3 regions of the Bacillus sp. JJ1533 genome follow, and region 3 is predicted to be linked to each of the others. Evidence: riboswitches for the same ligand, from Rfam matches in the RefSeq annotation. Region 3 holds a riboswitch; each other region holds the start of a gene.

Region 1 (7,934 bases), on a different contig from region 3:
CAAACTATCTAACGATGCAAGCTGAGTGTTTATTCGCAAAAATACATCCTTTTCAGTAGAAGTTAACTGATCCCACTGTTTGATATCATCTTGCATATTAATTTCTTGTGCTTTCCAAAAATTCGATAGCAAGGTTTGATACAAAGTATACATTTGTGGATATGCAATATCATTCCAATTCAATAGTCCCGAGGTTTCCCCATTAATAATGCCTGTTGATTTATTCGGAAACTCCGGATTAAATAATTTTATTTTTGTTAATGGCTGATTTTTCGTCATCAATTCTATTCCCCCTTAACTGTGGCATAGTTCACATTCTTCAATTTCTGCTTGGGATGTACTTCTGACATAATAAGTTGTTTTTAATCCCTGACTCCAAGCCTCTAGATGGAGCTGCAAGAGATCCTTTGCTTTAATATCATGTCTAACATACAGATTAAAGCTAATGCCCTGGTCGATATGACGCTGGCGTGCTGCATTTTGCCTAATACTCCACATTTGATTTACTTCATGACGTGCTTTCCTGTAAAATTCATAGGTTTTATGATTGATATCAGGTGCGGTCACTTTAAACTTAAAATTCTTTTTCTCTTCCGCATACTCAGCTGCATAAATTGGATCAATCCCATCGGTAGACCCACCAATTTTCGCTGTCGATGAATTAGGAGCAACCGCCATGAGCCAACCATTTCTTAACCCATTTTGAGAAACCTTTTCTTTAAGCTTGTTCCAACGTGCAGAAGCATATTTTCTTCTTGTAAAATAAACTCCCGTTTCCCACTCAGACCCTTTAAATTTGGAATAAGCGCCTTTTTCCTTTGCAAGCTCCATCGAGGTTTTAATCGCATAATAGGCAATATCTTCGTAGAGCTTATCCGCAAATTGAACAGCCTTTTCTGATTCCCAGTAAATCCCCTCTAGTGCCAAAAGATGATGCCAGCCAAATGTTCCTAATCCAACCGCACGAAACTTTTTATTGGTGATATCTGCTTGTTTAACCGAAATAGTATTTAAATCGACGACATTATCAAGCATTCTTACCTGGATACCAACTAAGCGTTCAAGTACATCTTCCTGAAAAGCCCTTGGCAGATTAATAGAAGAAAGGTTACAAACCACAAAATCACCTGGTTTTCGAATGATTACAATATTTCCTTCTTTATCTGCATACTCCTTCGTAATGCCTGTTGCTGACATATTTTGAGCAATTTCCGTACATAAATTACTGCAAAAAATCGCAGTTCGTCCCTTACCTAAAAGATGTTTATTCGGGTTTTGCCGGTTTACCTCATCACGGTAAAACATATACGGTGTCCCTGTTTCTAATTGCGCAACCATGATGCGTGCCATTACATCCATTGCCCGATAGGACTTACGCGGTAAAAGTGGATGATTGACAGCTTCCATATATTTTAAAGTGAAATATTTTTCATCCGTTTCATCGTAGAAATCTTCGAGCCCTAATGGATTTCCGTCTTCATCCTTCCATCCCATGATTTGCTTTACTTCATGTGGACAAAAGGTATGCCACTCTCCAATACTCCTCCCGTTTTCATCCACTTCTTGTAGCTTTCTCATAAACAAATCTGGAACGGATACCCCTGTAAAAATATCATGAGCCTTTCTTCGTTCGTCTCCGTTATTTGTCTTTAAATCAAGGAAACCATTCATGATATCTTTATGGAATAAATCAAGATAGATCGCTATTGCTCCTTGACGTTGGCCTAATTGGTCGACACTGACGGCTGTATCATTGATAAGGCGAATCCATGGAACAACACCAGAAGAGTTGCCCTTGAATTTTTTTATGTCGGAGCCGAGCGCCCGAACCTTCCCATAATAAACGCCTATTCCTCCTCCATCTTTTGATAATCTAGCAATATCCCAGTTATTTAAATAAATACCATCAAGTGAGTCTTCAACCGTATCAATAAAACAAGAGGAGAGCTGACCAAAGCTTTTACCTGCATTTGATAATGTAGGAGTGGCTACAGTCATATACAAATTACTTAATGCCCAGTATGCTTCTTTAACATATTCAAGCCGAGCTTCCCTCTTTTCATGTTGCATTAAGGTCATAGCGATTATCATGAACCGCTCTTGTGGTAGTTCATATATATTTCGTTCATAATCTCTTGCAAGATATCGGTCCGCTAGTAAAAATAAGCCGATGTATGTAAATAGAAGATCTTTAGTAGGGTCAATATGCTTGCCGAGTTCTGTAATCTCGTCCTTGGTATAAGAGTCTAGTAGATCATTAGAATAAATTCCTTTGTTCGTTAGTTCCTCGATTAACTCATGAAAACTGCCGTATTTTTGGGCACATTTATAATTGCGACTTATTCCTGCTTTCTCATAGAGCTCATTTAAATATAGTTGTGCCGCTAAATAGGTCCAGTTGGGCTGATCCATAGCAATTTTGTTTAAGGAATAAAAAAGAGCATGTTGGTTTGCTTCAAATGTTGAAAATTTCATTCCTTGCAGTTTGTTTCTTATTTCAGTTGTTTCGAGTTGATAGGTTCTTTCAGCATAATCCAGCGAGTGTATAACTGAATCCAATTCCCTTTGTATTGTGCTATTCAAAGTAATTCTCTCCCTAACTTTTTTTTGTAAAACACAAAAAATCCGCTCAATTGAATTGAGCGGATGAAACGATAACACCAAGAGAGCAAGAATAAAGAGCCCACCTGTCGCCATCGTTTCATCTTCCCAATCCCCGAAGAAGGTGAAACATCTTTAGAAAAAAGACAGGTCTCCTGACTTATGCTTCATTCTACTTTGAACCCTTCCCATATAAGTACCCACTTGGAGTTAGCTTATACAGTGGCATGTTCATTTCGTCAGCATTTACAGTTGCGGGGGCAGTTCTGGTTTTCCACCAGATTCCCTATTAAGCCTATTGGCATCTTTTTCTCAAGGCAAAACACAATATGTAGTTTTTAAAATTGAAATTCTCTCAATATATGCTATTGAATTTAATAATAAGTGACTACTCTACTTTTGGCAAGACAAATTTTGACAAAATTATTTCTCAAGAAATAATACCATATGCTCTTCATCACGATATTGGCCGTTATATTTCATTGCTTTTTTCTCGACTGCATATATTTTAAATCCTAGGTTTTTATATAATTCCTTAGCCGGTGTGTTTTCAGAATCTACCGTTAAATAAAGTTGTTCGATTTCAGGAATATTTCGGGCTATCTTAATTGCTTCTTTTAGCAATGCCTTGGCCGTACCCTTCCCTCTATTATTACCATCAACATACATTGCCACTATGTTAGCCCTATGTCTTATTTTTTGACGTGTTTCCCGAACTAAAGTGACCATACCAACTAAATGTTCTTCTTCAAATGCACCAAACGTTAAGATTTCTTCAGATTGAAAGCTTTTCTTATATTCTCCTATTGGATTTTCCTTCTTTATTGCCTCATCATACGTAACTAAAAATGCATCAGGATCCGTAGTTAATGCTTTTAATCGTAGCTTCCAATAGCACTCAGCATCCTCTGGTATAAGCTTTCTGATATTCACATTACCCCTCCTAAAGAACATTTGTTCTTGCGTTTTTTATTTGATTTAATTATAATGGGATTTAAGGAAAAAATATACAACAGAGTATGAATTCTTCTGGTAATAGAAAACATAGTGTAGGATAGTTGGCAAATCTATCAAAAGGAGTGTTTTGCAAATGAAAGGTCAAGTAACTCCGTACTTAATGTTTAACGGTAATGCAAAGGAAGCTTTGGACTATTACAAAGAAATATTTAATGGTGAAATTTTAGATGTTCAAACATATGCTAAAGCAGGTTATGAGAATCAGGATTGGGCGAACGACAGACTGATCCACGGTAAATTCAAAAAGAATGATTTCTTGTTAATGGTATCAGATGACTCTCCAGACCAAACGGTTAACGTTGGAAACAACATCTCCCTCGTAATTGAATTTGAAAGTGAAGAAGAGATTACTAAAACTTTTAATGATTTAAAAGAAAAAGGAACTGTATTCATGGAATTACAGGATACTTTCTGGGGAGCTAAATATGCAAAAGTACAGGACCAATTCGGGATTATTTGGGACCTAAACTTTGAAAAACAGTAAAATGTGAAAATCCCCCTGATTTTATGGGGGATTTGAGTTTATTTTTTCCATTCGTGCTTTAGCAGACCATAAAAATACATATCAAAACGCTTTCCATCTCGTTCTAAAAATTCCCTCGAAGTTCCTTCCCTGACAAAGCCTAGCTTTTCATATAAAGCGATTGCTCTTTCATTGTACTGAAACACGGTTAATTGGATTCTATGGAGATTTAACTCCTGAAAGGCAAAATCTAAAACAAGTACCATCGCTTCATATCCAAGTCCCCTATTTCGGTTACCATCCCCACCAATTGCAATTGCAAGCCATGCATTTCGATGTGGCCATATAATACTGTCAATGTCCACAAAGCCAACTAATTTTTCAGTGGCTAGCTCTTTAATTCCGAAAACAAATGCTTTTTCATTTTTCTGCTCAATCCACTCTTTGAAGTCTGAAGGATGTTTGGGGAAAGATGGCAACGTATCTAAATTTCTAAGAAACTCCTGATCTTCATACCAACTTACAATTGTCTGAACATCCTCAGCCTTAAATCTTACAAGTTCAACCTTTTTTCCTTTTAATAAATTATACGTAATCATTTGAATGACTCCTTAATTATCGACTAATATAATAATTCAACATTACGTATCCATTTCCTTTTTTAAGATATACACGCTGTTTTTCTCCACAATAAAGACCATAGAAACAAGTTCTATGGCCTTTTATTTTAATTGAGCTTTTGAAATCCTTTTCCTTCGGATTTGATTGTGAAATCATAAGCGCCACTGCGATTGTTTTTCTGCACTTTAATTTCAATTTCACCATCTGGCAATTTAGATGCTGAAACGTTAAATTCACTGACGCTATTTGAAACGATTAATTCAGCATTCGCTTCTTTAAGCTTCGCAATAGCCTCGGAACGTAATGACACAAAAATTGCATTTTTCTTAGCAGGAACTTCAACTCTAACAGTTGCTTCATCTGTTAAATCACTCAAATCATTGGCAGTTACCACATATTTGTTTCCTCTCTCAACTTCTGGAGAAACAACAACAAGTTGAGGTTCTTCCGGTTCTTCGCCTGGAGTTGTATAAATATCAACGATTCTGCCTTCAATTTCAGTCGGAATTCCTTCACTACCAATGAACTTTAAATGGTCACGGAAGTTTTCCCAATCGGAAAGTCCAAGATCAGTTACACGACCTTCTTCATAAGCTTTTGCAAACACATCATAGCCGTCGCCACCTTTAGCTGTGAATGCGTTCGTCGCAACGATGTACGTAGTATTATCATCAATTGCAACAAGTTTTCCATTGGAATCTTCGATGTAAACTTCAACTACACGTTCCCCTGCTGGCTTAGAAGAATCAAATTCTACCTTACCTCCCGCTACATGTAAAAAGCCACCATTTTCTCCAGGATATCTACTTACCGAAATTTCAAATGCTTCCTTAAGCTCAGCACCTGTTACTTCCATCGTAGCTAATGTGTTAGCAAATGGAAGAACGGTGATGACTTCACCAACAGTGATAGGACCTTCATTAATAGCAGCACGGATACCACCACCGTTTTGCAATGCCATTACAACATTTTCACCAGTGAATTCTTTTGCTTTTTTAAGCATACCATCTGTAATCAAGTTTCCAAGAATTGTTTCATTTTTACGTACGCTTGGTTTTGAATTATCCCCATTTGTACGAGGATTTTCTAATTCAATTGGAGTAGATACACCAATTTCTTCTTGAGCTACCTCTTCAACATGTGCTTTGAATGGTGCTAATACTTCTGCTGCTTCAGGATCAGCCACTTGACTGCCGATTGCAACTAAGCCACCATCATGTCCTATTACTACACCATTTTCATCGAATTCAACATTTAAAACACCAAGGTTACTATTGGCATTCCCTGTTTGAACGATTACTGTTGGTGTCTCGTCTTTTGCAACAACTACAGGTTCAGATAAGGTTGTATGGCTGTGGCCACCTACGATTATGTCTATGCCTTCCACTTCTTCAGCAAGAATTAAATCATTATCAATTGCTGCATTATCGTCATATCCGATGTGAGTTAATGCAATAATTTTATTAACACCTTGTGCTTCAAAGTCTTGTACTGCTTTCTCTGCTTCTGCAATGTAGTTTTCAAATACAATGGAGCCTGGGCTAGATATGTCGGCTGTTTCTTCTGTCGTTAAGCCAAAGATACCAACTTTCTCTCCATTTACTTCTTTGATAATTCCATTGTAAATTTGACCATCATTAAAGTCAGCTTCAATAGAATCATTGAATATTCCATTGAACTTATCATCTTTCGAGAAGTCCACATTGGCACTAACAAATGGGAATGTTGCACCTTGAATAAATTCGGCTAATTTTTGATGTCCTTCAGCCGATGAACCTAAATCAAATTCATGGTTACCAAAGGTCATTGCATCAAAGCCCAATAAGTTCATCATCGCTAAATCTGCTGCACCTTGAAATTCATTGAAATATAAGGTCCCTGTAAATGCATCACCTGCATGTAATAGAAGTGCTTCAGGGTTTTGTGCTCTCACTTCCTTCACTGCTGTGACAGTCTTAGGCATGTTGTCTAAGGCAGCATGCGTATCATTTGTATGCATAACAGTTAAATCAAAATTGTCTTTTAAATCTACTTGAACCATTACCGGGTCATGATCACTTGCACGTCCGGCCATATCGGTAAAATCTGCATTGATGTGTAAAATATCAATTTCAGTACTTCGTACTAAGTTGTTTGATACCACAATATGGTCTAATACTTGTGAGTTACCTTGGAACAAGTATGTGTAACGATCACTCTGTTCAACATGGTTAATCATGTTGGTCATCAATTCGCCCTCAAATATTTTCATTGCGTCAGAGAATTGATAGTCATTATAGTCACCAACAGATACGATATTCGCATCAGGGTTATCAGCTTTAATTTCTTCTATAAAGTCATAAACAATATTTGCGATTTGTTTACGTTGGACTTCACTAGCATAAACGGGTGGTTGAGTTGAACCGAATAATGGAGTGTCTCCAGATTTTGAATTCCAGTGATTTACAATAACAACAACATCTTCGCCTTGGAAGGTAAACTGTGCTGCTAAAGGTTTACGACTGTTATCAAATGCAGGGTTTGTTGGGTCAATCCGACCTGGGTTATGAGTTAATTTACCATTCTCATAACCAACTGCTGTTGTTGCATCACCAGCTGAGATGCCCTCTGGTAAGGAAACACGATCCGGATTATATAAGAATCCAACACGGATGTTTGCATTTGGTGCTCCACCATCTTCATTATTAATAGGGTCAATGTTTAAATATTCATATTCAGGACCGCCAGCAGCAACAATTGCTTGAATTAAACGTTCATAGCTTTCATTTGCAGCAGCATCTCCAGCAGATTGACCATTGTTATCTTGAACTTCAGTTACCCCGATAATATCAGGGCTCTCCATATCTTGAACAAATGCTCTAGCTAGTTTTTGAGCTTTATCATCCGTGGTTTCTTTTGTATTATTTGAGAAGTTCTCAAGATTATAAGAAGCAATCGTAAGCTTATCTTCCTCTTTAACAATTGTTGTTGTCTCAGGTTTTGCTTCACCAACAACATGTTTTGATTGCAGATCTTCTAAATCAACATAAATCTTAAAGTTTTGGAATCCATAGTTTACAACACCTGTAATTGGTCCAGTAAACTTATCTCCTGTTGCTACTTGGAAATCTCGAGCAGCACTATTATCGTACATTTTAAATTGGATACGATCCGGATTTGCATTATCTTCAGTTAATAAAACACCACCATGGATTGTATCGGTTTCTCTGTCCTCTAAAACAGTAATGAGATC
Region 2 (7,934 bases), on a different contig from region 3:
TATTGATGAAATTTCAAGTAATATTGTAACACACTTGCCAAGTACAACCGTAGTTGTGATGGCTATGTTTGTTGCGATGGCAGAAAAGAAAGGTATTCCATTAGAAAAACTATCAGGTACAAACCAAAACGACTTTTTAATGGAAACGACAATTGGCAGCTCTCTTGAAGTATTACCACCGAAGGCATCATTCAGATTACAATGTGATGCAATTGAATATGCTAGCAAAAATTTACCAAGATGGAACCCGGTAAGTTATAACGGCTATAACTTAAGAGAAGCGGGAACAACAGCTGTTCAAGAGGTAGCATGTGCAATAGCAAACGCAATTGCTACTACAGAGGAGTTAATTAGAAGAGGAAATAAAGTTGATGATTTTGCCAAAAGATTATCATTCTTTTGGAACTTGTTTAATGACTTTTTTGAAGAAATAGCAAAATGTAGAGCATCAAGACTTGTTTACCATGATGTAATGAAGAATCGCTTTAATGCTCAAGAACATAAATCTCAATTAATGCGTTTCCATGTCCAAACAGCTGGAATCACTTTAACTAAAGTTGAGCCACTAAATAATATTGCTCGCTCAGCTATTCAAGGTCTTGCTGCTGTACTTGGTGGCGCCCAATCTCTACACATTGATTCTTATGATGAGGCCTATTCCGCTCCAACAGAGGAGTCTGCATTAATCTCTATTAGAACACAACAAATCATTCAAGCTGAAACAAATGTGGTCAATACGGTAGATCCATTGGCTGGTTCGTATTTTGTAGAAAAATTAACTCAAGAAATGGCTCAGCGAATTCGAGATTATATCGAACTAATCGAATCCAAGGGTGGCTTAGTATCAGTAGTGGAATCAGGTTGGCTGCATAGAGAAATTTCAGATTTTGCGTACAAAACTCAACAGGATATTGAGAGTGGTAAATATAAAATAGTAGGTCTGAATTACTTTCCTACTGAAAACAGTAAAACCGATGTGGAAGTCTTTAGATATCCTGAGAATGCTGAAAAGATACAAAAAGAAAAATTAAAAAACCTTCGCCAAAAAAGGGATAATGAAAAAGTTCAGGAACTTTTAGCTCAATTGAGAGAGAAATGTCACCAAGATGTAAACTTAATGCCGTATATAAAGGAAGCTGTATTGGCTTATGCAACATTAGGTGAAATCGAAGAGGTATTCCGTGAAGAATTCGGACTATGGCAGTTCCCTCTAGTTTAATCGGACTAAAAAAACAACAATATTGGAGGTTTTCTGTATGCAAATAAAAGTAGTGATGGCTAAATTGGGTTTAGATATTCATTGGCGTGGAGCACTTGTAGTATCAAGAATGCTTAGGGATGAGGGAATGGAAGTTGTATATCTCGGAAATCAATTTCCAGAGCAAATCGTTGATGCCGCAATCCAAGAAGGAGCAGATGTAATTGGATTAAGTACTTTAGGAGGCAATCATTTAACATTAGGACCTAAAGTTGTTGAAATAGCAAAAGAAAAAGGCCTAGATGATGTTCTTATCATAATGGGGGGAGTTATTCCTGATGATGATATTCCTTTACTAAAGGAAGCTGGTATAGCGGAAGTATTTGGACCAGAGTCAAGAATAGAAGTTATGGCAAATACGATTCGAGAAAATGTCAAAAGAAAAGCATATGAGGCTAAGTAGAATCTTCACTAGCTATTTTCTTAAATCTTTATTTAAGTCGAAAAATGGAGGGATAAAATGCTGAAAAGTTCTATGATAAAGCAATGGCCACCAATGTATGACAATGATTATATTCCGGATAAAGATGAGATATATTGGGACAGAGAAATTGAAACGGCAACTAAAGAGGAACTTGATGAATTAGTACTCTATAAAATTAAGAATGTATTAAATTACGCTTACGAAAATTCCGGTTTCTATCAAAGAAAATGGAGGAAAGCAGGTTTTCTTCCTAGTGATGTTAATAGTTTAAAAGACTTTGAACATGTGCCTATTACAACTAAAGATGAGATAAGAGAAGATTTGCAGATGTACCCGCCATTTGGTTCTAATGTTTGTATCCCACGCTCAGAGGTTCACCGTATTCAGGGAACCTCTGGCACTACAGGAAAACCGACTGTCTTTTCTTTTGGTAAAGATGATTGGGATCGGATAGCTTACCAGCATGCACGTATCATGTGGAGCTTTGGTGTACGTCCTAGTGATTTAGTATTTATCGGATCACCACTTAGTTTATATATTGGAAGCTGGGGCGCTCTTATTGGCGCAGAACGTCTTGGGGCACAGACATTTCCGTTTGGGGCTGGGCAAGCAGGCCAAACAGAGAAAGCCGTTTCATGGTTAAAAGAAGTAAAGCCTACAGTGTTTTATGGCACGCCATCCTATGCTTTGTATCTAGCTGAAAAAGCAAAGAGCCTAGGAATTGACCCAAAAGAGTTCGGATTTAGAATCTTATTCTTCTCTGGAGAACCAGGTGCAGGAGTACCATCAACGAAGAGGAAAATTGAAGAGGTATTCGGTGGGATTTGCATAGACTCGGGTACAATGGCGGAAGTAACTCCTTGGATGAGTAATTCAGAATGTGAGCATCGTCAGGGAGTGCATTTATGGCAAGACGTTGTTTATACAGAAGTAGTGGATAAGGATACTAAAAAACGTGTCCCGTTTGGTGGTGAGGGAGTACCTGTTTATACCCCTCTAGAGAGGACATCCCAACCAGTAATCCGCTACTGGTCAGGTGATCTAACTACTTGGACTGATGAGCCTTGTTCATGTGGTCGTGTCTATCCACGTTTACCAAAAGGAATATATGGACGTATTGATGATATGGTAACAGTCCGAGGAGTAAATGTTTACGCTAGTTTAGTTGAAAATGTGATTAGAAGGATTGAAGGAATCGGTGATGAATTTGTCATGATTGTAACTCGTGACAATATTATGGATGAAGTAACGGTACAGTGTGAAACAATTGGAACACTTAGTGACCAGGAATTGGAAGGAAGGATCTCCAGGGAACTAAAAAAAGAGACAGGTGTGACGATTAACATTGAATTACTCCCTCTTGGAACGCTCGAAAGAACACAGTTTAAAGCAAAACGCGTAATCGATAAACGACAATTTAAAGAATAAAAAAATTATAAGGATACAGCGCTGTACATTCAAATTCTCTAAGCTTCTAAACAAGTTGGGAGTGTTAATTAATGAAATTAGATGGAAAAGTAGCACTTATTACCGGTGGTGCCAATGGAATAGGGAAAATAACTGCTAAGAAGTTTTTAGAAGAAGGTGCAAAGGTAATAATTAGCGATGTTAATGAACAAGCAGGTAACAAAACAATAGATGAACTAACTAAATACGGAGAGGTTAGCTTCTGCCGAGCGGATGTTTCAAACTCAGAAGAAGTGAACTCGATGGTTCAAGAAGTAGTAAATACTTATAAGAAAATAGATATACTCATCAATAATGCAGGAATCACTATAGACGGATTTCTCACAAAAATGGAAACAGAAGATTGGGAGAAAGTAATTGGCGTTAATTTGACTGGAGTGTTCCAATGCACAAAAGCTGTAGCTCCGTATATGATGGAACAGAATTCAGGTGTAATCCTTAACGCTTCTTCTGTGGTAGGAATATACGGTAATGTGGGACAAACCAATTATGCTGCTACAAAATCAGGTGTTATTGGGATGACCAAGAGTTGGTCAAAGGAATTTGGGCCAAAAGGAATCAGAGTTAATGCGGTGGCACCAGGTTTTATTGTAACAGATATGACCTCCAAAATGCCACAAAAGATACTGGATATGATGAAGGATAAGACACCTTTACGAAAACTTGGTAAACCAGAAGATATAGCTTCAGCATACCTATTTTTAGCTTCTGATGAAGCCAGTTTTATAAACGGTACAATACTTAGTGTTGATGGTGGTCTAGTAATGTAGGCTTTAAAATTAAGTTAACTTACTATTTTTTATAAAATATTTACAAAAACATAGGATGCTAAGTGTGAAGACTAGATGATATGAGTCTTTCATAAAATATATAAATAAGGTGTAAAGAAACTTAAAAAGGAACCTGGTGTGAATCCAGGACTGCCCTCGCAACTGTAAGTGCTGATGAAATGAGAAAACCACTGTGTAAAAATGCTGTAAGGCATTTACACGGGAAGGCTCAAAGTAGGTTGAAGCACAAGTCAGGAGACTTGCCTTGTTTATGTTTCACACTCTACGGGGGTGGAGTAGATGAACGGTACATAAAAATTTGTAGTATTATAATTTTTAATAAATTGTGCTGTTTCTAAGGTCCACCTTTAATGAAGAGTATTTTATCAGTGCGCTCAATAATTAAAGGTAAGGGGATTCTTATGATTTTAAAAGAAAAGGACACTTTGTTTAAAGCTAAGAATGACATCGATTTTATGGATGATTTATTAAGAAGTGCGGAAGCTGAAAAATTCATTAAGTATGTTATTAAATCATATACCAAAAACCCAGCCGTTTTTATGCTGCAGAACAAAGTGGAATGGGAAGATTTATACCAAGCTTGTTTAATAGGATTATTCAATGGTCTAAAAAAATTAGATTTAGACCGTGATCCAAGTGAATGGGTTAGATATTTATATTTAAGTATACAAGGAGAAATTAGAAACTTTTCGCGTTCTAACCAATCAAATTCAATTGTTATAAGTCAAAAAATTAGAATGCTGTATCCTAAATATATGACTTTTTATCACTTCTTTCGAGAAAAGTTTGGAAAAGACCCAACTATAAGTGATGCAATGAAGGAATTTCAAATCTCCCGTAATGAAGCTTTTGAATTAGTTTATGGGATGCAAGAATTAGTAAGTGTTTTCCAAGAAACAGGGGAAATAAACCAGGCGTTTATTAAAGGTCCTTTTGAAGATGTTGAGAAAAAGGTGATTAACAGTTTACTAATTAAACATTATATGCCTTGTTTAAATAATAATGAAAAAAGAGTTTTGCATCTATACTATTTTCTTGGTTTTAATAAAACTGAGATTGCCAAGATGATTGGATGTGGAAATTCTATGGTCCAGAGACACATGGTGAATGCTTTTAAGAAGATAAGGAAAATGGAAGTTAGTTAAAAGACTAGAATCACAAATGGTACGATTATTAAAATGTCTTAAAAAAGTTCGAAATTTTTGACAATAATATTGCGCTATACTATTATAATGTTAACAGTAATTAGAATACACAGACAAATAGGTTTCTTAAATAGTTTAGTAGAAATTATTTAAGATTAAAAGGGAAGTTGGTGTGAATCCAACACGGTCCCGCCACTGTGATCGATGAGGATGGTTAAATGTCCCACTGTGCAATTCTGCATAGTAAGGCTTGACCAATCGCTTAAATCGTAAGTCAGGAACCTGCCTATTTGGAGTTTAAACTTCCTCGAGGAATGGGATTGTTTAAAGTACATCAATGTTCGTAGTTCGCAGGAAAACATTATGCTTAATTTTCTGCAAGCTCATATATATGTACCTTATACGCGCCTTTCCATAGGAAGGGCGTTTTTTAATTGCTGAAAAAATCGTAGGAGGAAAAGAAAATGAAAGGCATTATTCTTAAAAGGTGGGTCTTAATCAGTATTATTTTTTTGTTAAGTATGACAATTTTAGCGGGATGTGGTGCTCAAAGCCAGAAGACGACTGGACAAGCTGAGCCTGAAGTATCTGGAGCAGAACAATCAAATGATAATCAAGATGAAAAAGAAGAGAAAAATGAAGCACGATTCCCTGTAACATTTACAGATGATGTCGATCGGGAAGTTACAATTGAAACCGAACCAGAATCAATTGTATCTATTCAAACAAGTACAACAGAGATTTTATTTGCACTTGGATTAGGCGAAAAAATTATTGGTGTATCTGACTATGATAACTATCCAGAGGAAGTTTTAGATATTCAAAAAGTTGGCGCACAAGATATGAATGTTGAACTTATCTTAACGCTTTTACCTGATGTCGTATTTGCGACTGACTATCACTACAAGAATCATCCAGACATACTAGAACAGTTTGAGGAAGCTGGTATCAAAGTTGTTATTACTGGAAGTGCTGATTCTTTTGATGGGGCTTATAGCATAATGGAAATGATTGCTACTGCGACAGGAACACAAGGAGTAGCAGAAGAAATTATTACGGATATGAAGGAACGCCTAGAAGCTATTAAAGAAAAAGCTCAAGAAGAAATTACAGATAAGAAAAGAGTTTGGGTGGAAGTATCCCCTGCCCCAGATATTTTTACAACAGGAACAAATACATTTATGCATGAAATGCTAGAGTCCATCCAGGCAATTAATGTTGCGGAAGACCAAGAAGGATGGGTGAAATTTACAGAAGAGGAAGCTGTTAACTTGAACCCAGAGGTTATTATTACGACATACGGTTATTACGTAGAGGAACCTGAAAATGAAGTGTATTCTCGTAGTGGATGGCAAGAGGTTCCAGCCGTTAAAAATGAACAAGTATTTGATGTGAATAGCGATACCGTTACAAGACCTGGCCCTCGTTTAATCGAAGGGGTGGAAGAACTTGCTGAACTCATTTATCCAGAAGTATTTGGCGAATAAAGTAATTTGGTTGTATCTATTTGCGGGAGGGCTTGTACTAGGTGCTGCCCTCCTAGGTTTATTGGAGAGTAGTGTGTCTATTCCAATTCCCATGGTTTTACATATTGTATTTGAAAATTTTCTTGGAATAGGGTGGCTTAGTGATGTTCCTAAGAATATAGAGATGATTATCTGGAATATTCGTCTTCCAAGAGTTTTGCTTGCGCTTTGTGTTGGGGCATCCTTAGCGCTAGCTGGTGCTGCTTTCCAAGGGCTTTTGAGAAACCCGTTAGCAGATCCTTATACGATAGGTGTTTCATCAGGCTCTGCTTTAGGGGCAGTGCTCGTCCTATTTTTTCAAGTGTCGATTGTTGGATTAGGAAGTTTTACACTTCCTATTGTTGCAATTGTAAGTGGGCTCGTGACATTATTAGCTGTTTTTGGTTTAGTTCGACTCAGCAACAGAAGTTTAGCCATTGAAACGATTATTTTGGCAGGAATCATTATCAGTGCTTTTATTGGAGCGCTAACGTCATTAATTATTTCGTTAGGTGACCAAGATGCCATGACACAAATTATTTACTGGTTATATGGTAGTGTGGCAATGAGAGGGTGGAGTCATGTTCAGCTAATCATCCCATTTATGATTGTCGGTTCGTTAATTATTTTTATTCATTATCGTGAACTAAATGCGCTAGCTTTAGGAGAGGAAGCTGCTGATCATATAGGGGTAAATGTAAAAAGAGGCAAAATATTCATCTTAATTGGTGCTTCCTTATTAACTGGTGCGGCTGTAGCTGTTTCAGGAACCATTGGATTTGTCGGACTGGTAATCCCTCATCTTGTCCGTTTAGTAACAGGTCCCAATCATAGACATCTCCTACCATTATCCATGCTAGTAGGGGGAGCATTTCTCATTTTAGCAGATCTTTTTTCCAGAACGATTATTGCTCCAAGTGAGCTTCCGATTGGTGTCATCACCGGTTTAATTGGGGCACCTATTTTTGCGATATTACTCGTTAAGGAAAGAATTCGTGGGAGGGGGTAGGATTATGTTAAAAATGGTAGATATTGTTGGAGGATATAATGATTCCCCGATTATCAAAGGGCTTGATTTGAAGGTGAGAAAAGGCGAGTTCTTTGCATTACTCGGACCAAACGGAAGCGGTAAAACAACGCTATTTAAAATGATTACTGGCCAACTGCCAATCCAAGAAGGGGAAATTCTACTTTCAGGAAAGAAAATCTCCTCCTATTCGAAACTTGAAAAAGCAAAAAAAATATCTGTTCTAACCCAAGAAGTCCAGATCACCTTTGACTATACGGTGGAAGAAATTATTAGTCTAGGGCGTTACCCTCACCAAAAAGGAGTACTGAAGCAAC
Region 3 (7,934 bases):
AGCGATCAATTCCTCGTAGAAGTTTATGAAAAAGGTAAGGAAAAAGAAGTTTTTAATGAAGCTATTGAACTTGCTGGGAATGGTATGGTTGTTAAAAACTATCAAACAGATGTGACGTTATATGAACGTACAGATGAAATTATCCCTGGAGTTGAACCCGAATTAAAAAAGATTAAGTCTCATGAAATTCGAGTGAATGAGCCATTAAAGCATGATCATTATGCATTCTACCAGGTAGATTATAAACTAAACGAGTTTAGTACAATGTCCTTTAACATGATTAACAAAGAAACGAATGAAGAGTTTGGAACAATCACGATTAATTTAAGGGACCCACAGGAAAAGTATGATTTAGGAAATGGATATTCAATCGAGCTGGTAAGCTATTTCCCTGATTTCTTCTTTAATGATAAAGGTGAACCGGCAACTAAAACAAAGATTCCTAATAACCCTGCTTTTGTGTTTAATATGTATGCTCCTGATAAACCTGAAGGAGAAATCAGCTTTGTAGCTATTCAACAAAATATAGAACCTATGGGTGATAATAAATACAAGATGGCTTTTGCAGGAATAGAAATGAAGAATGTCTCTGGATTGACAGTCAGAAGAGATTTTACATTGTGGATTCTAGCTGTAGGTGGAGCAATTTTCATGATTGGAGTTATCCAAGGTTCGTACTGGCATCATCGCCGTATTTGGATTCAAAGGAAAAATAACGAGGTTATTGTTGCGGGTCATACCAATAAAAACTGGTTCGGCTTAAAAAATGAAATACGATATGTTCTTGCAGACACGGGTATCTCGGAACCTATCGATCAAGTTGATGCGAAAAATAAGGAAAATAAGGAGGGATAATAATGGCTGAATTAAGCTCAAATCTACTCTATGCTGCTTTTATTCTCTATCTTGTGGCAACCTTTGTCTTTGGTGGGGCAATAAGAGATAAAAAAAGCGCAAATGGATATAACCGCTGGTCACATCTAGGGATTATCATCACCATTATTGGATTTGCTGCACAGGTAGGCTATTTTATAACACGATGGATTGCATCTGGACATGCGCCTGTTAGTAATTTATTTGAATTTATCACATTCTTTGGAATGATGTTAGTCCTGGCATTCATCATCATTTATTTTATTTATAAAACAAGTATACTAGGCCTTTTCACTTTACCTATTGCATTATTAGTTATTGCATATGGTAGTATGTTTTCGAGAGAAATCTCTCCTCTAATTCCGGCATTACAAAGTGACTGGTTACATATCCATGTTACAACTGCTGCTTTAGGTCAAGCAATATTATCTATCAGCTTTGTAGCTGGTATTTTATATCTATTAAAAACAGTTGATCAGTCTGTAAGAAGCAAGAGTACATTTTGGTTAGAGTTTGTGATGTATGTGTTAGTTGTTGTTGTAGGATTCGTCGCAATTACAACTGCCTTTGGCGCAATGAAATATGAATCTGTCTTTTCTTGGGTTGATAAAGAAGGCGCAACTGCGGAAATGGTGTATAAATTACCTGCATTGGTTGTACCAAATGAAGGTGAACTATTAACAGATGGTAAGTTTTCAAGTGGGATTGAATTGCCAGCCTTATTAAGTGCTCGAAAAGTTAACACAGTTCTATGGTCTATAATTTCAGGTTCAATTCTATATGGATTACTTCGGTTAATTTTACGAAAACGCATCGGTGCAGCATTACAGCCATTAACTAGACGGTTAAATTTAGATTTAGTAGATGAAATCGGTTATCGTTCGGTTGCAATCGGATTCCCTATTTTCACACTAGGTGCATTGATTTTTGCTATGATTTGGGCGCAAATTGCCTGGACACGTTTCTGGGGTTGGGATCCAAAAGAAGTGTGGGCTCTTATTACATGGCTCTTCTATGCCGCATTCTTACACTTAAGGCTTTCCAAAGGTTGGCATGGTGAAAGATCTGCGTGGCTTGCAGTAGTAGGTTTCTTTATCATTATGTTCAATACCATTTTTGTTAATTTAGTTATTGCAGGATTGCATTCATATGCATAAAAAACAAGCCTTCATCTGTTGATGAAGGCTTTGTGCTTATAAAAGTACTTTCGTTTGTGTCAGAATTTTGACTTTTCCACTGTCATAGAACACTAGTGTGATTTATGTTATAGCAAATTATGAATTTTTTATGTACGATAGATATGTAAAGAAATATTCTTTCGGAAAGAAAATGGAGGAATAAAAAAATGGAAAACGAAGCAAAAATTTTAGTTGTCGATGATGAGGAAAGAATTCGTCGTCTACTTAAAATGTATTTAGAGAGAGAAAATTATGTGATAGAAGAAGCAGACAATGGAAATGAAGCTTTGGAAAAGGCATTAAAAAACGAATATGATCTTATCCTTTTGGATCTCATGATGCCCGGAAAAGATGGTATTGAAGTATGTCGTGAGTTGCGAGAAAAGAAATCAACTCCAATCATTATGTTAACTGCCAAAGGCGAAGAAGTGAACCGTGTCCAAGGTTTTGAGGTTGGAACGGATGACTATATCGTAAAGCCCTTTAGTCCAAGAGAGGTTGTTCTGCGTGTAAAAGCATTGTTAAGAAGAGCTTCCCTTACAACCTACCTGCAAACTGAAACAACGGCTAAGGATATTATTGTATTCCCGCATCTAACAATTGATAATGATGCACATCGAGTCACGGCAGATGGCAAAGAAGTGGGCTTAACACCTAAGGAATATGAATTGTTATGCTTCTTAGCAAAATCTCCAGATAAGGTATTTGATCGTGAGCAGTTATTAAAAGAAGTTTGGCACTACGAATTTTTTGGTGACTTACGTACGGTTGACACACATGTAAAACGCTTGCGTGAAAAGTTAAATAAGGTATCACAGGATGCAGCCAAAATGATTGTCACTGTTTGGGGCGTTGGTTATAAATTTGAGGTCGGCCAGGAATGAAATTTTGGCGAAGTGTTGTAGGAAAACTATGGGCAACCATTCTTTTATTGTTTTCCTTTGTATTATTTGTATTATCCGTGTTATTCATGGAGTATTTTGAAAATTATCATATCCAAGAAGCTGAAAGAAATTTAACCCAACTAGCAGCAAATATAGCTGTCATTATGGAACAGCACGAGGATAAGGATGTTGCACGAAACATTGCGTGGGAACTTGTGAATGATGAAACAAAGGTCATTATTGTTGCAGATGAAAGCACATATTGGGTATCACCCGATCGAAAATCACTTGCAAATATCCCTGTAACTTTATTAACAGATGATCCGGACCTTAAACTTGTTATCTCAAATGACCAAAACAAAAGTAAAAAAATAATCCTTCCTGAAAATGAAAATGTGAATAACCAAGGCCAAGAGTTATTTGTTGTCGGGGCTCCACTTCATATTGAGGATGACCAAAAGGGCGCAGTATATCTATACCAATCATTAGATGTTGTACAACAGACAACACAGCATACCACGCAATTTATCATCTTAGCGGCAGGTATCGGGATAGTTCTAACGACTGTATTTGCCTTTTTCTTATTAACTAGAATTACGGCTCCTTTACGTAAAATGAGAGAAGCTGCAACCGAAGTCGCAAAAGGTAAATTCGATACGAAGGTTCCGATTCTTACCCATGATGAAATTGGTGCTTTAGGACTGGCCCTTAATCAAATGGGAAGGCAATTAAAATATAATATGAATGCTCTTAATCAAGAAAAGGAGCAACTTGCAAGTATTTTAAACAGTATGGCAGATGGTGTTATCACGTTAAATCGGGATGGAACAATTTTGGTTACAAACCCACCCGCGGAACGTTTTCTTCAGGCCTGGTACTACCAACAGGGCATGTATCAGGATGTTGGTGAAGAACTCCCTCCTGAAGTAAAGGATTTATTTCAACGAGCAGTTTCCTTTGAAAAGGAACAGTTTATTGAAATAAGCCTTCAAGGAAGAACATGGGTTATTTTAATGAGCCCACTCTATAATCAGACATATATTAGGGGCGCCGTTGCGGTACTGCGTGATATGACGGAGGAAAGACGGTTAGATAAGCTTCGCGAAGACTTTATTGCGAATGTATCACATGAGTTAAGAACGCCGATTGCTATGTTACAGGGCTATAGTGAAGCAATAATGGATGATATAGCAAGTTCTGAAGAAGAGAGAAAAGAAATCACGAAAGTAATCTATGATGAGTCACTACGTATGGGGCGCCTAGTTAATGAATTATTAGATATAGCAAGAATGCAGTCTGGTCATATAACTTTGGATAAAGAAAATGTTGATTTCGATTTATTTATCGACCGAGTGATTCGAAAATTCCACGGATTAGCTAAAGAAAATTTAATTACATTAACTGCGAAAAAAGAAGAAGATATCGGAGAAATTGAAATAGATCGCGATCGGATTGAACAGGTATTTACTAATTTAATTGATAACGCGATAAGACATACTGATGAACATGGTAAGGTGGAGGTTCATGTGACAGGTCAAGAAACATCGATAAAAGTCGATGTTAGGGATACTGGGTCTGGTATTCCTGAAGAAGATCTGCCGTTTGTATTCGAACGTTTCTATAAGGCGGACAAGGCAAGAACGAGAGGAAAATCGGGCACTGGGTTAGGACTTGCCATTGTTAAAAACATTATCGGTGCTCATAATGGAAATATATCAGTTCATAGTAAGCTTGGTGAAGGAACAACCTTTACATTTGTAATTCCTCGAAAAAGTGAATAAATTGAAAAAATGTGGCGAAGATTCTTGTTTCATACGAAACATTAATCTTGTAAAATAATAATTCTTCTTGTAATATGAAGAAGGTTAATAAAAATGAATAAAATCAGATATATAGGTGTCGAGGATTTATAAAAATTCTCAAAGACTTAATAGGGAATCTGGTGTAACTCCAGAACTGCCCCCGCAACTGTAAAAGTGGACGAAATGAGAAGAACCACTGTATGAATGGATGGCAATTGCTGTTCATCATATGGGAAGGACTCAAAGTAGGTTGAAGCTTAAGTCAGTAGACCTGCCTAATTCGAACGTTTTTTAATTCTTCGGGGTGTGGGAATTAACAATAAAACAGCTACATGCTTTTTTGTTGTTTTTCTCAACTTATTAACAAAGCTCACCCGTTGTGGTGAGCTTTTTATTTTGGTATCAAGTGCTTCAAGTACTTATATATAAATACGATATAACACAAAGGGGAACTAGGACATGAAAAAATTATTAGTTGCTTTACTTTCAGTGGGATTATTATTTGGATGCAGTAATGACCAACCTACAAATGATACATCCAACAATAACAATGACTCGTCTGAAACTGTTAAAAAAGAAGAAAAAGCTGAAATTGTAACTGTTGTGGTCTCTAAAAACAATGGAGAAGAAGTTATTGAAGAAAAAGAAATCGAGATTGAAGCAGGAAAAGAAGTTACCGTAATGGAGATCATGCAAGAAAACTTTGAAGTCGAAACACAATTTGATGGTGCATTTATTGCAAGCATAAATGGAGTTGCAGGTAGTGAAGAAGAAAAAACATCATGGTTCTATTCTGTAAATGGTGAAGAAGCAATGGTCGGGGCAAATGAGTATAAATTAGAGCCTGAAGATAAGATTGAATTTGACCTCCATAAGTGGGAATAATGAACTTATCTGTAAAAAAACTAACGCTTTTATCCATGCTAATCGCCTTGTCCGTAGTAGGACGGATTGTTTTTACTTTCATACCGAATGTTCAGCCTACTACAGCTATTATTATTATTACAAGCTTATTTCTAGGACCAGTTTACGGTGTGGTTGTTGCCGTTTTTAGTTCTGTATTATCAAATCTTGTAATGGGGATGGGATTATGGACAATTGGCCAAATCTTTGCATGGGGGATAATTGGTTTAATTAGCGGTTTGTTACAAAAATATCGTGAACGAATTCCAGTTGTGTTGCTTGCTGGCTATGCGGTATTCTGTGGTTTTCTCTATGGCTTCGTCATTTCAATGCCATTATATTTGTTTTCGGGAAAATTTCTTGCCTATTATATAGCTGGACTACCATTTGATATGAGTCATGCAATCGGGAATGGACTATTTTTTCTCATTCTTTATCCAATCTTAAGACTATTATTCTTAAAAAATGTAATAATCGCAAAGTAAGGAAGAATATTACCAAAATATTCTTCCTTTTTTCATGAAAACATACTATATTGGGAGTGTAACTTTTTTTACAAAACATACGACTAATGAAATGAACGGGAGGATTTGCAAAATGGATTCCTTATTTGAGGAACTATATGAAAAATATCATCACGATGTCTTTTCCTTCTTATTTTATATGGTAAAAAATCGTGAACTGGCTGAAGATCTCGTTCAGGAAGTTTATATAAGAGTTTTAAAATCATATGATAGATTCGAAGGGAAGAGCAGTGAAAAAACATGGTTATTTTCAATTGCACGACATGTTGCAATTGATTCATTTCGGAAACAGAAAGGCTGGAAACAAAGAATCATGGATTCCTTTGATTGGAATCGACAAGAAGTAAGAGATATTGCTCCACTTCCAGAAGAAATAGCATTACAGAATGAGCAAGTTCAGATCATGTACCGCTGCTTGGACCACTGTACAACCGATCAACGTCTAGTACTAATATTACGATATATCCAATCCCTTTCCATTGCTGAGACTGCTAAAGCTCTAGGTTGGACAGAAAGCAAGGTAAAAACAACTCAGCATAGAGCCCTTAAAGTCTTAAAGACTTATATGGAAGAATCTGGTGTAAAGGAGGGTGTAGATGATGAAAAAATCCGAGTGGAACGATGAACACCTAGAGCAGCTGCTATCGCAAATGCCAACAATAAAAGATAACCGTAAGCCACAAGAGATTTATCAAAATATAACCCTTAAAATGAATAAACGAAAGAAGAAAGTTTGGATTGTTCCAACCATTGCATCTGTGGCAGCAGCCCTTCTGTTATTCATCTTAGCTCCTTCTTTGATGAATAATATGAACAGTTCAAGCTCCGACTCTGCTGAAATGGCACAAGAAAATTCAAAGATTGCGATGGATACGGAGAAAAAAGAAGCAGCTTCAAAAGATGAATCAATTAGTGCTTTGCAAGAACCTGAAGAGCCAAAACAAGATGATGATGTTGGTATTTTTTCTTCTGAGGAAAAATCAATCCAGGGCTATGCAGTGAATAGTATAGAAGATAATCAAGTTCTTTTAACATATGGGGTACTTTTAGGTGGTGCTTCGTTTCCTTCAATTATTTCTGTCGTAATAGAATCCAACGGAGAAAATGTTGTAGAACAATGGCAAAAGAATGTACCGATAGTCAATAATTTCTTTCGTGAACACAGTGATTTAGGAATTGATGAGATTCCAGAATCGTATTTTTCGGATTTTGAAGAAATTGTAACAAAAGATAATTCAAAAGCTGTTAGGATTGATGTAAGTAATTCGGTTAATACAGAGTCCTTTGCAACTGCTGAAACAAGTCATTTTAGCATCACTGTTGATTCGTTTCGATATCTGTCAGAGGATTATCAGCATGTGGAACTTTTTCAAAATAACCAACAGGGTATTTATGTAGGGCAGACTGGTATATTGGAGAAAAATATTGATATCGAAAAAGATACAAAAAAAGCTTATTTATACTATGTAAGTGAGGAATCCAATTATAAACTTTTGGCTCAAACATATAATGATTTTAAAACAATTGAAGAAGCGTTGGATGTTATGAAAGTAAAGTTTGAAGAAAGTGAGTATGCACTTCATCCTACTATCATATCTGAAATAAAAGAAATTAATAAGGATGGTACTAATTTAGAGGTTCACTTCAGTAATGATGCAGTTTTAGAAAATACGGATAATTATATCTTAATGGTAGATGCAATTATGCTGACGGCTAAGGAATTTAATTTTGATTCCGTTACATTTTACGGAAATATCGATCAAATTGGAA

The links. Region 3 has a riboswitch for cobalamin ahead of V7138_RS10165 (DUF4430 domain-containing protein). Riboswitches for the same ligand answer to the same signal wherever they lie in the genome.
Region 1: it holds a riboswitch for cobalamin, as region 3 does, so the genes downstream of both, V7138_RS17550 (ribonucleoside-diphosphate reductase subunit alpha) here and V7138_RS10165 (DUF4430 domain-containing protein) in region 3, are expected to answer to the same signal.
Region 2: it holds a riboswitch for cobalamin, as region 3 does, so the genes downstream of both, V7138_RS20495 (sigma-70 family RNA polymerase sigma factor) here and V7138_RS10165 (DUF4430 domain-containing protein) in region 3, are expected to answer to the same signal.

Annotation. Positions count from the first base shown of each region.
Region 1 is NZ_JBALOV010000034.1:1,303-9,236, forward strand. Features, by position in the region: gene V7138_RS17545 (ribonucleotide-diphosphate reductase subunit beta) at 1-279, opposite strand, end outside; gene V7138_RS17550 (ribonucleoside-diphosphate reductase subunit alpha) at 295-2,697, opposite strand; cobalamin riboswitch at 2,730-2,925, opposite strand; gene V7138_RS17555 (GNAT family N-acetyltransferase) at 3,025-3,534, opposite strand; gene V7138_RS17560 (VOC family protein) at 3,692-4,102, shown strand; gene V7138_RS17565 (GNAT family N-acetyltransferase) at 4,141-4,680, opposite strand; gene V7138_RS17570 (5'-nucleotidase C-terminal domain-containing protein) at 4,809-7,934, opposite strand, start outside.
Region 2 is NZ_JBALOV010000038.1:69,042-76,975, reverse strand. Features, by position in the region: gene V7138_RS20515 (acyl-CoA mutase large subunit family protein) at 1-1,219, shown strand, start outside; gene V7138_RS20510 (cobalamin B12-binding domain-containing protein) at 1,257-1,661, shown strand; gene V7138_RS20505 (phenylacetate--CoA ligase family protein) at 1,719-3,110, shown strand; gene fabG (3-oxoacyl-ACP reductase FabG) at 3,182-3,919, shown strand; cobalamin riboswitch at 4,010-4,201, shown strand; gene V7138_RS20495 (sigma-70 family RNA polymerase sigma factor) at 4,342-5,085, shown strand; cobalamin riboswitch at 5,188-5,389, shown strand; gene V7138_RS20490 (ABC transporter substrate-binding protein) at 5,550-6,572, shown strand; gene V7138_RS20485 (FecCD family ABC transporter permease) at 6,535-7,599, shown strand; gene V7138_RS20480 (adenosylcobinamide amidohydrolase) at 7,604-7,934, shown strand, end outside.
Region 3 is NZ_JBALOV010000020.1:77,654-85,587, reverse strand. Features, by position in the region: gene V7138_RS10185 (cytochrome c biogenesis protein ResB) at 1-855, shown strand, start outside; gene ccsB (c-type cytochrome biogenesis protein CcsB) at 858-2,030, shown strand; gene V7138_RS10175 (response regulator transcription factor) at 2,219-2,935, shown strand; gene V7138_RS10170 (ATP-binding protein) at 2,932-4,716, shown strand; cobalamin riboswitch at 4,813-5,030, shown strand; gene V7138_RS10165 (DUF4430 domain-containing protein) at 5,197-5,622, shown strand; gene V7138_RS10160 (ECF transporter S component) at 5,622-6,125, shown strand; gene sigX (RNA polymerase sigma factor SigX) at 6,238-6,789, shown strand; gene V7138_RS10150 (hypothetical protein) at 6,761-7,934, shown strand, end outside.